Regions from separate parts of the Mycobacterium bulgaricum genome, predicted to be linked through region 2. Evidence: riboswitches for the same ligand, from Rfam matches in the RefSeq annotation. Region 2 holds a riboswitch; the other holds the start of a gene.
What was found. Region 2 has a riboswitch for guanidine ahead of ACAG24_RS09925 (DMT family transporter). Riboswitches for the same ligand answer to the same signal wherever they lie in the genome.

Region 1: another riboswitch for guanidine. It lies ahead of ACAG24_RS10485 (agmatinase family protein); the one in region 2 lies ahead of ACAG24_RS09925 (DMT family transporter).

The regions. Positions count from the first base shown of each region.
Region 1 is NZ_JBGGKV020000002.1:793,965-801,804, reverse strand. Features, by position in the region: gene ACAG24_RS10495 (globin domain-containing protein) at 1-1,140, opposite strand, end outside; gene ACAG24_RS10490 (RrF2 family transcriptional regulator) at 1,137-1,586, opposite strand; gene ACAG24_RS10485 (agmatinase family protein) at 1,676-2,839, opposite strand; guanidine-III (ykkC-III) riboswitch at 2,851-2,917, opposite strand; guanidine-I (ykkC/yxkD leader) riboswitch at 3,044-3,162, shown strand; gene ACAG24_RS10480 (high affinity choline transporter 1) at 3,190-4,728, shown strand; gene ACAG24_RS10475 (class I SAM-dependent methyltransferase) at 4,740-5,564, opposite strand; gene ACAG24_RS10470 (DUF2505 domain-containing protein) at 5,586-6,107, opposite strand; gene ACAG24_RS10465 (UDP-N-acetylmuramate dehydrogenase) at 6,134-7,183, shown strand; gene ACAG24_RS10460 (L,D-transpeptidase) at 7,199-7,840, shown strand, end outside.
Region 2 is NZ_JBGGKV020000002.1:692,195-700,034, forward strand. Features, by position in the region: gene ACAG24_RS09905 (DJ-1/PfpI family protein) at 1-420, opposite strand, end outside; gene ACAG24_RS09910 (GlxA family transcriptional regulator) at 439-1,401, opposite strand; gene ACAG24_RS09915 (o-succinylbenzoate synthase) at 1,455-2,411, opposite strand; gene ACAG24_RS09920 (DMT family transporter) at 2,426-2,770, opposite strand; gene ACAG24_RS09925 (DMT family transporter) at 2,773-3,087, opposite strand; guanidine-III (ykkC-III) riboswitch at 3,098-3,163, opposite strand; gene ACAG24_RS09930 (long-chain-fatty-acid--CoA ligase) at 3,291-4,853, opposite strand; gene ACAG24_RS09935 (TetR/AcrR family transcriptional regulator) at 4,984-5,571, opposite strand; gene ACAG24_RS09940 (oxygenase MpaB family protein) at 5,579-6,538, opposite strand; gene ACAG24_RS09945 (hypothetical protein) at 6,601-7,185, opposite strand; gene ACAG24_RS09950 (mannan-binding family protein) at 7,188-7,840, opposite strand, start outside.

The DNA.
Region 1 (7,840 bases), 100 kb from region 2:
GGCGGGGAGCCCCCGTCCGATCAGTTGCGGACGCACCGCCTGCACGAAGCCGTCCGCGCCACAGACGTAGACGTGCGCGTCCTGCGGGATGTCGAGACCGTCGAGGCACATGCGGCCGGCGTGCACCCGGGGATCACCGGCGGTGAGTCCGTCCTCGTACCAGATGGTCAGCGACGCGTTGGGCAGCGTGTCGACGAGTTCACGCTGGCGCTCCCGCAGCGGGTGGGCGGTGTCGGACCGGTCGGCGTGCAGTGCCAGCACCGGCGTCTCGGGCGCTGTCGCAGCCAGATACTCCAGGAAGCTGATCATCGGGGTGATGCCGATGCCGGCGGACACCAGCACCACCGGCACCTGCGGACCCGGTGTGGGCAGGTCGCCGAACGGGACGGTGACGTCGAGCAGATCGCCGACGCGCAGGTTCGTGCGGATCCACTCCGACACCTCTCCTGCCGGCTTCACCGCGAAGGTCAGGTCCGCCCCGGGCGCGTTCACCAAGCTGTACTGCCGTAGCTGACGGGCTCCGTCCGGCAGGGTCACACCCACCGAAACATATTGTCCGGGGGTGCCTTTCGGATCAGCGGCGCCTGCCACTGTCACCAGCACCGCACCCGAGGGGTCGTCGACCCGACGGGAGACGCGCAGGCGCCGGTAGACGTCACCGTCGGCGGTCCCGGCGTCGGCGTAGAGGTCGCGTTCGAGCGCGATCAGCGTGTCCGCCATGATCCAGTACACCCTGTCCCACGCGGTGGCGACGTCCTCGGTGACGGTATCGGCGCCCAGGATTTCGACGATCGCGGCGAACAGGTGCTCGTGGACGATCGGGTACTGGTCGGCGGTGACTCCCAGCGACGCGTGTTTGTGCCCGATCCGCGACAGCAGATCGGCGGGGTGCGGCAGGTCCGGATCGACCAGGTGGGTCGCAAAGGTGGCGACGGCCGCGGCCAGCGCCCGCTGCTGTGCGCCCTGGGCCTGGTTGCCGCGATTGAACAGGTTGCGCAACAGCTCGGGGTGAGCCTCGAACATCCGGCGGTAGAACTCGGTGGTGATCTCGTCGATGTGCGCACCCACCAACGGCAGTGTCGCCGAGATGATCTCGGCCTGATCCTGTGTCAGGCCCTCGCGGGTGGTGATGGCGTTCATCGACTGATCCTTTCTGGTGGTGATATCTGAAGGAGTGGAAGCGCAGAGCTGCGCACCAAATCTGCGATGGTGTGGCGATCGAGTTCGGCGTAGAACGCCTCTTTGGCCTCGGCCAGCGCGCGGCGCAGCCGGCAGCCGGCAATCAGCGGGCACGTGCCCTGCCCCTGACAGTCGATGACCTCGCGGTCGCCCTCGAGTTCGCGCACCAGCCAACCGATGGACGCTGTGCGGCCGGCATCGGTCAGCGCGAGCCCACCGACGCGTCCGCGGCGGGCGTGGACCAGTCCGAGGTCGACGAGCCGGGACACCGCCTTGGCGATGTGGTGCTCGGAAGCGCCTGCGCCGGCGGCGATCTGGCGGGTGGTGACCCGCTGTTCGTCGTTCTCGCCTGCGGCCAGCAACATCATCGCCCGCAGTCCCAGATCGGTGAATCGGGTGAGCTGCATGACTTGAAGCTACTAATTGCGCATCCCAGATGCGACTTTTCGGGGTGTGCCGTCAAACACGCCGCGACGTGCGGTTTTTACACCTGCGGTTACGGGCCCCAGGCAGGCCGGTTCGCCTTGGCGGCCTTCTTGCCGAGCTTGCCCGACCGCACCTGTGCCGCGAGGCTGTCGAGAATCACTCGCGAACTCATCAGGGCGGTCTGCTCGGCCCAGTCGTAGGGCGGCGAGCATTCGACGACCTCGATGCCGGCCAGGCCGGGCTCGGAGATCATCTTCACCAGGTTCAGCGCCTCGCGCGGCAGCAGGCCACCCGGTTCGGGCCAGCCGGTGCCCGGCACGAAACCGGCGTCGATGACGTCGATGTCGAACGACAGGTACACGGCTTTGGCGCCCTTCCAAGCGATCTCAAGTGCCGTCTCCGCGATCTTCTCGATCCCGACCCTTTCGACGTCGCCGACCGTGATGACCGTCGACTTGCGTTCGCGACCCACCTTCACGCCCTCGCGCGGGCTCTGCCAGCCCCCGATGCCGATCTGCACCAGGTTGGTCGCGGGTGCGTTCTTGATGTTGGTGGCGTGGAACCACGGTGTGGTGTGCATCCGCTCGTCGAGGTCGGTCTCCTGTGTGTCGACGTGCCGGTCGAAGTGGATGATGCCGATGTTGCCGTCCATGTACGGCGCCAGACCGCGGATGGTGGGGAAGCCGATCGAGTGGTCGCCGCCCAGCACGATCGGCATGACGCCCTTTTGCGCGACGTGAGCCATCGCGGTGCTGATCTGGTCGAACGACTTCTCCAGATTGCCGGGGATCGTGAACACGTCGCCGATGTCGACCATGTTCAGCTGCTCGCGCAGATCGACACCGGACTCGTAGTTGTAGGTGCCGAACAGGTTGGTGGACCGTCGGATGCCCTGCGGGCCGAATCGGGTACCGGGCCGGTAGGTCGCGCCGGCATCCAGCGGGACACCGAAGATCGCGACCTCGGCGTCGTCGACCTCGTTCACGTCTTCGATGAACGGACATTTGAGGAACGTGCCGCGCTCGCCGGCGAAGTGGGGCTTCTCGCCGCGGACGAACGTCGAGATCGTCCTGTCGTTGATGGTCGGGGCGGCCTCGAGGCCGTAGCTCAGGCCGCGGTCGATCTCCTCGCGCAGGCGACGGTCACCGAGGTTGGCCTCGACCTGTTGGGCCCAGGCGCCTTCGGCGTTCGGCAGGGACGGGTCGGGGGCCGGAAAACCGGACGGCTCGGACATGAGTTCTCCTCAACGCGCCGTCTTGTCGCTGACCGGGTACGACGCACCTCGTCCGGGGCGCGGTGATGTCACGGCGCCTGACGTCATTGTTGGCACGTCGGTGAATTCCTGTCCAGCGGTGGAAGAAACGCACCGTTTACACGCGGCGCGACATCACGAAACACACCAGGTCTTTCCTAGGGGAGACCCACCCAAAGAACCAGGGTGGGGCGCGTCTAGGGTTCCGCCGGCTGTGTGCATTCATGGCCGGGCCTGGTCCGAGAGACGCAGGCGGCCGGCATAGGAGCCCGGGCGTTCCACGGCGGGACAAAAGCCCGGGAGACTCCATCTCTATCGGGAGGCTCCCCACCATGATTCTTCTCGGGGTGGCGATAAGCATCGCCGCAGTCGTGGCCGTCGGCTTCTATGTGTCAAGAAGGATCGAGGGCGACAGCTCCAATTTCCTTGTCGGCGGCCGCATGTTGCCCTTCTGGCTCGTCGGTGGTGCCCTGATGGGCGCGGCGGTCGACACCAACGCGACGCTCGGCAACACCGACCTCGCTTTCGAGTTCGGCTTCTGGGCCGGCGCCTGTCTGCCCCTCGGACTGGCGTTGTGCCTGACGATTACCGGCATCTTCTTCGCCAAGCCGATGAACCGGATGGGACTGACGTCGTTCCCCGACTACTACCGGCTGCGATTCGGCCGTTCGGTGGAGGTCGGCGCCTCCGTGCTGCTGGCCATCGCGTTCTGCATGCTCGTCGCAGGCAACCTGGTCGCGGGCGGTCTGCTGTTCAACTACTTCCTCGGCATGCCCTACTGGCTCGGGGTGCTGCTGATCGCCGCGATCGCGGTGGCCTACACCGGGACGGGCGGGCTCATCGCCGACGCGTACACCGCGATCATCCAGATGGGCCTGATCCTCGCCGGGGCGATCGGTCTGTTCGTCTGGATGACGACCACCCACGGACTCGACATTGCCGAGGGCACAGGGCCTTTCGCACTGGGTCAGCTCTCCGACCCTGCGCAGGGCGCGGTCATCAACTGGGCGACGCTGATCGCGCTCGGCATCGGTGACATCGTCGCCATCGACTTCATGGCCCGGGTGTTCTCGGCGAAATCTCCCGAAGCTGCCCGCAAGGCGTGCTTCACCGCGGCCGCAGGCACGGTGACGATCTGCGTCCCGTTCGGGCTGGTGGTGCTCGCCGCGCATTCGTTCATGCCCGAGGAACTCGACGGCCCTGTGCTTTTCGTGCTGCTGGACCAGTACGCCCCGGTCGGGCTGACGGTGCTCGTGCTGTGTGGTCTGGTCGGCGCGTCGATGTCCACCGCCAACGGAGCGATCCTGGCGATCTCGAACGTGTGCGTGCGCAACCTCGGTGGCGTGCGACGGGTACACGTGCCCGGCCAGCGGGACCCGCTGCTGCGCGCCACCCGCATCGCGATGGTGCCGATGACACTGTTCTCGATCCTGTTCGCGATCTACGTCCAGCAGACCGGGATCCTGCTGACGCTGGCCTTCGACCTGATGCTGGCCTGCCTGACGGTGCCGTTCATCCTCGGGCTCGTGTGGCGACGAGGAACCACCACGGCCGCGATCGCCGCGATCGCCGTCGGTTTCGTCGTCCGGCTCGGGTTGTTCGTGATGACGCCGACGATGTTCGGTGTCGAGAACACCATCCTCTACATCCCCAACGACGTCATCGGCGCCTCGTTCGACGGCTGGCCGACGTTCATCGCGTTCGCCGCAGGCCTTCTCACCTATGTGGCGGTGTCGCTGGCCACGCCGCCTGCGCACATGCGGGGGCTCGACATCCAGGTGGCTCAGGACCTCGACGACGTGCTCGACGACCCCGACCGGTTCGAAGACAAGGACGTCGTTCCGGCGAAGGTGCCCGCACAAGCGACGTGACCCGGAGGTGCTCACCCGTGGGGTGCGACGGCCTCCCACGGCACCGTGAGCACGCCGTCGCGCAGGCTCTTTCGCGGCATGGACACCGGAAATCCCTCGCCGACAAGCAGTTCCATCATCGCCCGCCAGCGGATTCGCGGCCCGAACACGCCGTGTCCGGCGACGCTGGCCCACGCCCGGTCCGCGGCGCGCAGCAGGGTGTGAATCGGTTGCCCTTCGACGTTGTGATGGATCAGCACCTTGGGGAGGCGTTCGGCGAGATCGGAGGGTCTCTCGATCGCGAACGGATCACACGCCAGGGTCAGGCTCACCGGCGCCGTCGCGTCGAGCAGCACCCAGCAGCACAGCCGGCCCAGCTCGTCGCAGGTGCCGTCGACGATCAAGCCGCCGGCGGACACCCCTTCCCGCATCGCGGCCCAGGCGTCGTGTACCGCCTCGGCCGGGTACTGGCGCAGAACGTTGAAGGCCCGCACCAGAACTGGCCGGTGGCCCGCCAACTCGAAACCGCCGAGGGCGAATTCGACACCGGGGGCGGCCCCGTTCTGCACGGCGGCCTGACCGGCCCGCACCCGCTCGGGTTCGATCTCCAACCCGATCACCCGCACATCGCGGCGCACCTCGCGCAACCGCACCGCCAGTTCCAATGTCGTGACGGGCTTGGCTCCGTAACCCAGGTCGACGACGAGCGGATCGGGGGAGGCTTGCAGGGCGGTGCGCACGCGTGAGGAGTGCACCAGCCAGCGGTCGCTGCGGCGCAGACGGTTGTGGCCCGTGGTGCCCCGCGTCACCTGTCCGAGGGGCTGCGCACGCGAGGAGCATGGGGTGCCCTGCGCCATGGCTCGATGGTAGAGACCGGGTCAGCTGTTCTCGGTGATCCACACCGTGGTGAAGCGTTGTTCTGCCGTCAACAGGTACAGCAGCTGGCTGCCGATGAAGTTCTCGATCTTGCCGCCGACCAGTGGCACCCGCACCTCGACAGTGGCCTTGAACGCCATCTTCGAGGCGATCCCGCCGCGGGCGTCGACCACCGACGACAGCACCGCGTCGCCGGTCAGCGTGGCGGGAGCCCCGGGGATCGAGCCGCGCACCACCGCTGTGGCCCGCCGATCGGCCACCGGCGTCCAGGTCTCCTCCCGGACGAAACTGAGGTCTCCGCGGTGGAACTGCGTGACGACCGCGGGCAGCCGGTCGGCGCGCAGTGTCTGGGTGGTCCTGACGTGGATGCCGCCCGCGTCGTCGACGACCATCTCGTCGAGGGTGGCAGTGTCGGCGCCGGAACCGTCGAGCCGCACCAGCCAGTACTCCTCGTCGCTGAACGCCTTGTGCACCTGCTCGACCGTGCCCTCATATTCGGCGGCCATGTCGAATGAACGCGGCATAGCTGGCCACGCTACCGTTACCGCCCGTGGGCACTTCGTTGTTGGGCGGCGTGCCGTTTGCCCAGAACGTGCCGCTGGCACCGCTGACGACATTGCGTGTGGGACCGGTCGCCGCGCGTCTGGCCACCTGCGACACCACCGAGCAGGTCATCGACGCAGTTCTGGCCGCCGGGCCCGAGGCGCTCGTCCTGGCAGGCGGCTCCAACGTCGTACTGGCCGACGATTTGGCGGGCCTCACCGTCGTCCGGCTCGCCAACACCGGCATCACCGTCGACGGGTCCCTGCTGCGGGCCGAGGCGGGAGCAGTGTGGGACGACGTCGTCGCCGCGTCGCTGGAGCACGGGCTCGGCGGGCTGGAGTGCCTGTCGGGCATCCCCGGGTCGACCGGGGCGACACCCGTGCAGAACGTCGGCGCATACGGCGCGGAGGTCGCCGACACGATCCGGCGGGTGCGGTTGCTCGACCGGGCCACCGGGCAGGACCGCTGGGTGACCCCCGAAGTTCTCCGGTTCGGTTATCGCACAAGCATTTTGAAGCACTCGCGGGCCTGGGTGGTGCTGGAGGTGGAATTCGAACTCGACTCCGCGGGGCGCAGCGCTCCGCTGCGGTACGGCGAACTCGCCTCCGCGCTGAACGCGCGGGCGGGGGAGCGCGCCGATCCGGCGGAGGTCCGGGCGACGGTATTGGCGCTGCGTGCTCGCAAGGGCATGGTGCTCGACGGCGCAGATCACGACACCTGGAGCGTCGGGTCGTTCTTCACCAACCCCGTCGTCACCCGCGCCGAGTTCGAGCGCCTCGACGAGGCCGTCGACGGTCCCGTCCCGAACTATCCGGCCGACGACGGCGTGAAGCTTGCTGCGGGTTGGCTGGTCGAACAAGCCGGATTCCGAAAGGGATATCCGGATGGTGAAGCGCCCGCGCGGTTGTCCACCAAGCACGCCCTGGCGCTGACCAACCGCGGCGCGGCGACGTCATCGGACGTGATCGCCCTGGCCAGGACGGTGCGCGACGGCGTCAAGACGGCTTTCGGGATCGAACTCACACCCGAGCCGGTTCTGGTTGGGTGCTCTCTCTAGGTACCGTGGGTTCACGTGAGCCATGAGCAACCGCTGCCGTCGATCACGAGACGGCGAGCCCTGACCGCCTTTGCGGTCGGTGTCGTCGCGCCGGGTGCTCTCGCCGCCTGCATGCGAACCGGCGGCACGCCCGCCGGAGATGAGGCCGCCGAGGAGGCGGCCAAGGCGCCGACCATCACCTACGAACCCTCCGACGCCGCCGACGAGGTGGTGCCCACCGGCAGCGTCGGCGTCAAGGTGACCGACGGCTGGTTCCAGAAGGTCACGCTGACCAACACGAGCACCGGCAAGGTCGTCGCGGGTGCGCTGAACAAGGACCGGACCGCGTACACGATCTCCGAGTCGCTCGGCTACGGCGCGTCCTACGCATGGGCGGGCTCCGCGGTCGGCGAGGACGGCAAGGCGGTGCCCCTGTCCGGGACGTTCACCACGGTGACGCCGACGACCGAGGTCAGCGGCCGGTTCCAACTCGCCGACGGGCAGACCGTCGGCGTCGCGGCGCCGATCATCCTGCAGTTCGACGCCGCCATCGCCGAAGGCGACCGCGCTGAGGTGGAGAAGGCGCTGAAGGTGACCACCACCCCGCCGGTGGAGGGGAGCTGGGCCTGGCTGCCCGACGAAGCCGGCGGCTCGCGGGTGCACTGGCGTACCAAGGAC
Region 2 (7,840 bases):
GATGCGCTGATCGCCCACCGGCTGCGCGCCGAGGGTCTTGAGCACCGGCAGCGCCGCCCAGTGCGACGTCGCACGCTTGCCGTCCAGCACCCCCGCGGCGGCGAGGATCACCGAGCCCGAGCACACCGACGTCGTCCATGTCGCCGTCTGGTGTGCCCGGCGCACCCAGTCGAGGACCAACTCATCGCGGGCGTGCTCCATGGTGGCGAACCCGCCAGGGATCAGAATCAGGTCGGGCGCGGGGGTTTCGTCGAACGAGTGCGTGGCCCCGACGAGCAGCACGTGCGAATCCGCGGCGATCGGGCCGGGTTCGTGCCACACGAACCGCACCTCGGTGTCGGGCAGCCAGCGCAGGCTCTCATACGGTCCGATGAAGTCGAGCGCGGTGAAACCCGGGTAGAGCATGATGGCGACCTGCATGGTGAATCTCCTTCGGTGTCAGGCGAATGTCTTGCGGTATTGGTCGGGCGAGACCCCGAGCCGGCGAACGAAGTTGCGGCGCAACGTCTCTGCCGAGCCGAACCCGCAGCGCGCGGCGATCACCGTAACGGTGTCGTCGGTCTCCTCCAGCTGACGGCGGGCCGCTTCGGTGCGGACGCGCTCGACGTAGGCGCCGGGAGCTTCCCCGACCTCGTCGGTGAAGACGCGCGTGAAATGACGGGGGCTCATCGCAGCGCGGCGCGCCAGCTCGGGAATGCTGTGCCCACGACCGGGTTCGGACTCGATGGCCTCCTGGACGTCGCGGATCGGGGTGCGCCGGGCACGCGGCATCCACACCGGCGCCGCGAACTGGGTCTGCCCGCCGGGTCTGCGCAGATACAGCACGAGGTAGCGGGCGACGGTCTGCGCTACCTCCGTGCCGTGATCGTCCTCGACGAGCGCGAGCGCGAGGTCGATACCGGCGGTGACGCCAGCGGCGGTCCACACCTTGTCCGAACTGCGGAGGAAGATCGGGTCGGGATCGAAGGTGACCAAGGGGAATTCGGCGGCAATCTGCTCGGCGTAGGCCCAGTGCGTGGTGGCCACGCACCCATCGAGCAGTCCCGCCTGCGCTGCCAGCACCGCACCACTGCACACACTGACCACTCGCCGGGCGCTCGGGGCGACGGCTTTGATCCAGTCGATCAGCGCATCGTCTTTGCGGGCCTGTTCGGTGCCGAAACCGCCGGGCAGCACGACGGTGTCGATCTCGTCGCCGGGATCGGGCAGTGGCTCGGCGGCGAAGGTCAGCCCGGTCCCCGTGCCGACGGGCTGCCCGCCGACCGAGACGACACGGACGGCGTATCCGTCGACGTCGCGGCCGGACAGGAACAGCGACGCACCGGTGAACACCTCGAACGGTCCGACCATGTCGAGGGCCTGCACGCCCGCGAAGCCGGCGATGAGCACCGTGCGCACCATGTGTTCAGTGTTGGCGGCCGACGCGATGGCGTCTAGGTCACGGACCCCACAGATCAGGACACCAGTGGGAAACAGGTGCGCACACGGTCGATCCACCACTGCCTGCGATCTGCCTGCGCCGCCAAAGCCGAGACCCGCGCGGGGTCCGGCCTGACCGTTTCCGCAGGCAGATAGCCATCGACCGCGCTCAGCGGAGAAGAGACGTCCTCGACGAACAGGCTGCCCGTCCCGAGGCCGCAAGCGTGCTCGAGCGTGGGCAGACACCCCGCGGCGACCAATCCCCCGCCGATACCGACCGCGGTGTCGAGAGCGCTGGACACCACGACCGGGATGTCGATCTGCGCGGCGATGGCGAGCATGGCCTGCACTCCACCCAGCGGCGCCACCTTCAGCACCGCGACATCGGCGGCACCGGAGCGCACGACGTGCAGCGGGTCTTCGGCCTTGCGGATGCTCTCATCGGCCGCGACGGGGACGTCGACACGGCGGCGCACCTCCGCCAGCTCGGCGACCGTGCGGCAGGGTTGCTCGAGGTATTCGAGCGGCCCGCCCGCGCTGAGCGCCCGGGCCGCGGCGACCGCGTCATCGACGCTCCATCCGCCGTTGGCGTCGACGCGGACCGTCAGCCCGGCGGCGCGGACGGCCTCGACGCGCGCCACGTCGTCGGCCAGCGTCTGCCCCGGCTCGGCCACCTTCACCTTCGCCGTCCGCGCACCGGGGAACCGTGCGAGCACGCCGGGCACGTCGCCGGCGGCGACGGCGGGAACGGTGGCGTTGATCGGGATGCGGGACCGGACCACGGCGGGAAGCGGACGGTAGGCGGCGGCGATGCCCGAGGCGAGCCAGTGCGCCGCCTCGGGCGGCTCGTATTCGACGAATGCGCCGAACTCACCCCAGCCGGCGGGGCCTTCGATCAGCGCCACCTCGCGGGTGGTGATGCCCCGGAAACGGACCCGCATCGGCAGCGCGACGACATGCAATCGTTCCAGAACGTCGGCGAGTGCGACCACACCACCATCGTGCGTCAGCGCGGCACGGTCTCGCGTTGGGGGGCCTTCGGAAGCACTTTGAGTCCGGCGACGGCGGCGATGATCCCGGTCAGGAACACCGCCTTGCCCAGCGTCGCGCCCTCGTCTCCGCTGAGCATCGCGTAGCCGACGGTCAGTGCGGCACCGAGACCTGTCCACACCGCATATGCCGTGCCGATCGGGATGTGCTTGGCGGCCCAGCCGAGTCCGCCCATGCTGCCCAGCAACGCGACGAGGAACACCGCCGTGGCGACGGGGGCGGTGAAGCCGTCCGTCTTGCCGAGCGCTGTCGCCCACACCGCTTCGAGAACCGCGCTGACGATCAGAACGAACCACGCCATGATCAGCTCACCACTTTCAGCCCGACGACGCTTCCCACCAACAGGCACAGCAGCAGAACCCTTGCCGTGGAGGCGGCTTCCTTCTTCGTGGCGATCGCCCACACGACGGTCAGCGTCGCTCCGATGCCGACCCAGACGGCGTACGCCGTACCGGTCGGCAGGGAGGTCATCGAGTACGCCAACCCCGCCAAGCTGGCGGGCATCGCGACCGCGAACGCGACGGTGGGCCGCCACCGCTTGAAGTTGTCCGACATTCCGAGCGCTGTCGCCCAGACCGCCTCGAGGAAGCCGCTGAGGACGAGAACCAGCCACGCCACAAGACCCTCCTGCGAGTCAGTCTTGTCCGTGCGGGTACTGCTCCCTCGTCCGCCGGCACCCGGGATCGGGCGCCACACCAGCCACGTTACACACGAGTTCCAGAGTCGTCATGCCCCGGAAACAGATGGTGACGAGGGTCTCCGGCGCAAAAAACACGCGCCCTGACGGCTACCGTCAGGACGCGTGCGTCGCGGGGACCGGATCAGACCGTCGCGCGGTCGCGTCCCTCCCAATGAGGTTTGCGCAGCTCCTTTTTCAAGATCTTGCCGGTGGGATTGCGTGGCAGCTCATCGGTGATGTCGACCGATTTCGGACATTTGTAGGCGGCCAGGCGCTCCCTGGCGAAGGCGATGAGTTCGGATTCGGACGCCTCACCCTCGATCACCACCACAGCCTTGACGACCTCGCCCCACTTCTCGTCGGGCACACCGATGACGGCGACCTCCACGACGGCGTCGTGCTCGGCGAGCACGCGCTCCACCTCGATGGAATAGATGTTCTCGCCGCCCGAGATGATCATGTCCTTGAGCCGGTCCTCGACGAAGATGTAACCACCGTCGTCCACCCGGCCGATGTCGCCGGTGCGGAACCAGCCGTCCTCGGTGATGGCCTCGGCGGTCGCGTCCGGCCGGTTGTGATAGCCCTTCATCAATTGCGGTGAGCGGAACCACAATTCGCCCTGCTGACCTTCGGCCACATCTTCGAGGGTGTCAGGGTCCACGACGCGGACCTCGGCGTTGGGAACGAGCGTGCCCGCGCTGGAGAGCCGCTCCTCTTTTCCGGGATCGCGGTGTGCCTCGGGGAGCAGATGGCTGATGACGCCACAGAGTTCGGTCAGCCCGTAGGCCTGCATGAAATCGGTGTTCGGCCAGGCCTTCAGCGCGGCACGTAGCAGCGGCAGCGGCATCGGAGACGCGCCGTAGGCGAACGTCTTGAGCGAGCCGAACAGCTTGACGGCGTCCTCGCCGGCCTCCAGCACCTTGGCCAGCACCGCGGGCACGAGGAACGTCCTGTTGGCGCCCTTGAGAATCGCCCCGGCCAGCGTCATGCCGTCGACGTCGCGGGTCATCACGCTCGGGAAGCCGTCGTGAATCCCGAACTGTACGTAGGACGATCCGCCGACGTGGAACAGCGGCATCGACACCATGTTCTTGTCGCCCTCGTCGAACTCGAAGCCTTCGTGGGCGTTGATGGTGTGGGCGATGATGTTGGACTGCGTCAGCTCGACGCCCTTGGGGCGGCCCGTTGTTCCTGACGAATACATGATGATGCAGACGTCGTCGGGTTCGACGTCGCCGGACCGGTCGGCGGGCGTCGCCTGCTCGAGGATGGCCTCGTACTCGTCGTCGCCTTCGGGCTTGACGGTGATGACGTGCTCGATATGGGTGAGCTTGTCCCGGATCTTGTCGACCGAGGCCGCGAACTCGTCGCCGACGATGAGCAGCTTGGCGCCGGAGTCGTTGAGCACGTAGTCGAGTTCGTCGGCGGCCAGCCGGAAGTTGATGATCGCGGTGGCGGCGCCGAGAGACGCGGCGGCGAAAGTCAGCTCGACGCAGGCGGGATGATTCTTGTCGAGAAAGGACACCACGTCACCGCGCGCGATGCCGCCCTCCTTGAGCGCACCGGCCAGCCGGCGAACGCGATCGTTCCACTGCGACCACGTCCAGGAGCGGTCGAGATAGTCCATCGCCTCGGCGTCGGGCTGAGCGATCGCCCAGTGCGCAAGGCGTTCGTCGAGGAATTGGGGTGCGGGCAGATCGGCCATGGTCAGAAGCGTGCCACGCCGGTGCGCTGCGCTGACGGGATTTGCCCAATCTCGAATAAGTGACTCACAGTTTCATCCTACTGGCGCGAGCTATGAGCTTTTTGGCCAAACAAGTAAACGCCCGTTTGCCTTACGTGACGAGCGGCGCCAGGTACATCTGGGCGTATCGGGCCACCGCGTCGTCGTCGGTGACGTCGAGGACCGCGGTGCTGAACTGCACCAGCGACGCCGCGAGCCGGATGTGCACCTCGGCCACAGCGAGCAACTGGTCGTCGGGCATCGTCGCACCCGCGGCCCGCAGTGCTTTCGCCATCGCCGTCGCAGCGCTGACGAGGAACAGCCGGGCCTCGTCGACCATCTCGGCCGTCGCGGCGAAGTCGCCGTCGAGTTGCAGGAACCGGCGCATCACCGGCTCGCCGGTCAGCAGCCGCACGCCTTCGCGGAACGCAGCGACGGCCGCCTGTTGCGGGCCGGAATCGATGGCCACCGTTTGCAGCCGTGCCATCGCGAAGTCGAAGGTCTGTCGGCCCAGTTCGGTGATCAACGCGTCGCGGCTGGGGAATCGACGGTACAGCGTGCTACGGCTCACGCCGGCCTGCCGCGCCACCACGTCCATGCTCAGCCTGCCGACACCGACGAGCGCGACCTCTTCGGCCGCGGCCTTGAGGATCGCCGATTCCTGCTCGGTGGGGCTGTCCGTGTTTCGAGCACGTCGCATCGCGATGTCAGCCCGCCGGGCAGCGGCCGGCCGGCGGCGCGAACGAGTCCAGCGCGACGGAGCGGTGCAGCCGAACCAGCTTCTCGTACTCGATTCGGTTGCGCGCCAGGGGAATGAGCAGCACCCGGTCCGGCAGCGTGCGCCATGCCACTTGGAGAAGCCGGGTATACAGTGCGAATTCGCGGTCGTGACGGGGTTCCCAACGGAACCCCGTCATGTCTCGGATACCCGGATGCAGGATGCCGAACGAACACACCGTGACGACGCGGCCCGCCAGGGGCCGCAGGGCCAGCCACCCCGGTGTCAGCGCCAGCCGCATCAGCGGCGGAAGAACGAGTGTCGGCAACGGCAGCTTCGTCAGGTTGTCGGTGACCGTGCGCAGGAACGGATTCGATGCCAGCCCTGACTCGACCATCGATTCGTAGTACGCGGCCGCCTCGGTGTAGGTCGCAGGAAGTTTCGCGTTCTTGCCCGGCAGCTCCAGCGAGCGGAAACCGCCCAGCAATTGCTGGTACGCGACCTCACGCTCCTGGTCGGTCATCGTGATGCCGGTGCAGGGAGTGAAGGAGTTCAACACGAGGAACAGCCCGCTGACAGCGATCCAATTCCACAGCTGGGGGTCCAGGGCGCTGTAGCGGACGTCGGCGAAGTCGCCGGTGCCACGCCCGCGTACGTCGCGGTGCATCGTCTTGAGACGTTCGCCCTCGGCGGCGCGGTCGGTGGCATCGCCCCAGATGGCCAGGAGGGCCGAAAAGCTGCTGCGGACACCGCGATCGGCGAAGTTCGAGGCGAACCGCCCGGTCTTGTCCACCGCGGCAGCGACCGGCACCAGCGCGACCTCGTCGAACGCCGCGGCACCGAAGAAGCCGCCGAGCACACTGCCGGAGTGTTTACGGAACTCGTGGATGACCTTGGGCCGGACCGTGCCCGACACGGGTGGATTGGTTTCCCCGGCGATCGCAACCATGGCGCCTCCCGACGTCGTCGTTGACACAAAGACTAGCCGCATGTGTCAACATGTCACCATCCTTACGCGCCGGTGCACACGCCGGAGTCACGGATCGCCCTGCCGTACACGTTGGCGGTCGCGACGTTGGCGTTGATCTGCCCCGCCGGCAGGCGCCGCGTGATCTTGTCACTGATCTGGGTGAACTGGTACCACAGTCGATAGATCGAATCACCGTGGAACAGCGGCGAATACTCGCTCTGATCGGGGTAGTTGACGATGAACAGCGTGTGCGCTCGAGGGTCGAGGAAAGCGGCCGACTGGTCGAGATTTGCGGCGACCACATTGCCGGCTTGCCTGACCCCGGGGACAGTCCAGTCGTCGTCGTGGTCTCCCAGGAATTGCTGAAATCCGTACACCTGTGCCATGAGTTGGTCGTACTGGGCGTTGAACCACTGGCAGGCCTCCCGCTCGGCGGCGAGCATCTCCGGCGTCACGCGGTTCTGCCACAGGTTGTAGGGGAACACCGTGTAGTCCGGGGCCCACTGCGACGGGTACGGGGCGAACACCGGCATCGTCGGCACCGCATCGTCGACGTCCGGCTGTGCGTGGCCTGCGGGTGCGAACAATACCGGCACCACCAGTAGCGCTGGCAGCCAGCGAAACATGCTCAGGTACCGCCGAATTCGGGTCGCAGAATCGGCGACAGCGCGGTCAGCGGGATATGTGCCTGCACGGCGCCGCCATCCATCGACCACTGCATGATGCCCGGAGTGAAGTTCGTCGGGGAGTCCCGGCCCACCGGATAGTCCGGCATGTACAGCACGAGTTCGTCGGGGGTCAGCGCCCACGCCTTGTAGCCGCCGGAATACACCTTGTCGGGAGTCCAGCGGTCGGCGACAAAGGGATAGCTGCCGGGCTGGTGCGGCGGCGGTGCGGTGTCGAGGGCGCGGACAATGAACGGGTGCGCCAGGGGCGGGATGGCCGCGAGGTCGGTTCCCGGCTTCAGCACATCGACCAGTTGTAGCCTTCTCCCGGCGGACATGTCGAACGTGAAAGTCCGGTAGGCGTTGTTGAAGTCGGGTCCGTCGGCGTGGTAGGTCTCGCGGTAGACGAGGCTCGCGATCGGCCCGCGCCGGAACACCTGAAAGTTCCCCTCGCCGAAGCTGTCTGCGGCCATCTTCACGCCGACGGTCTTCCAATTGTTCACGAGTGCGCTCAGGTAGTCGCGCACCACGGGCCCCGCCGCCGGGTCGTCGATGAACTCGGCAGGAATCGCGATCTTGATGTCGCGGAGCGCGTTTCGCTCGGAGGCGACCGTGG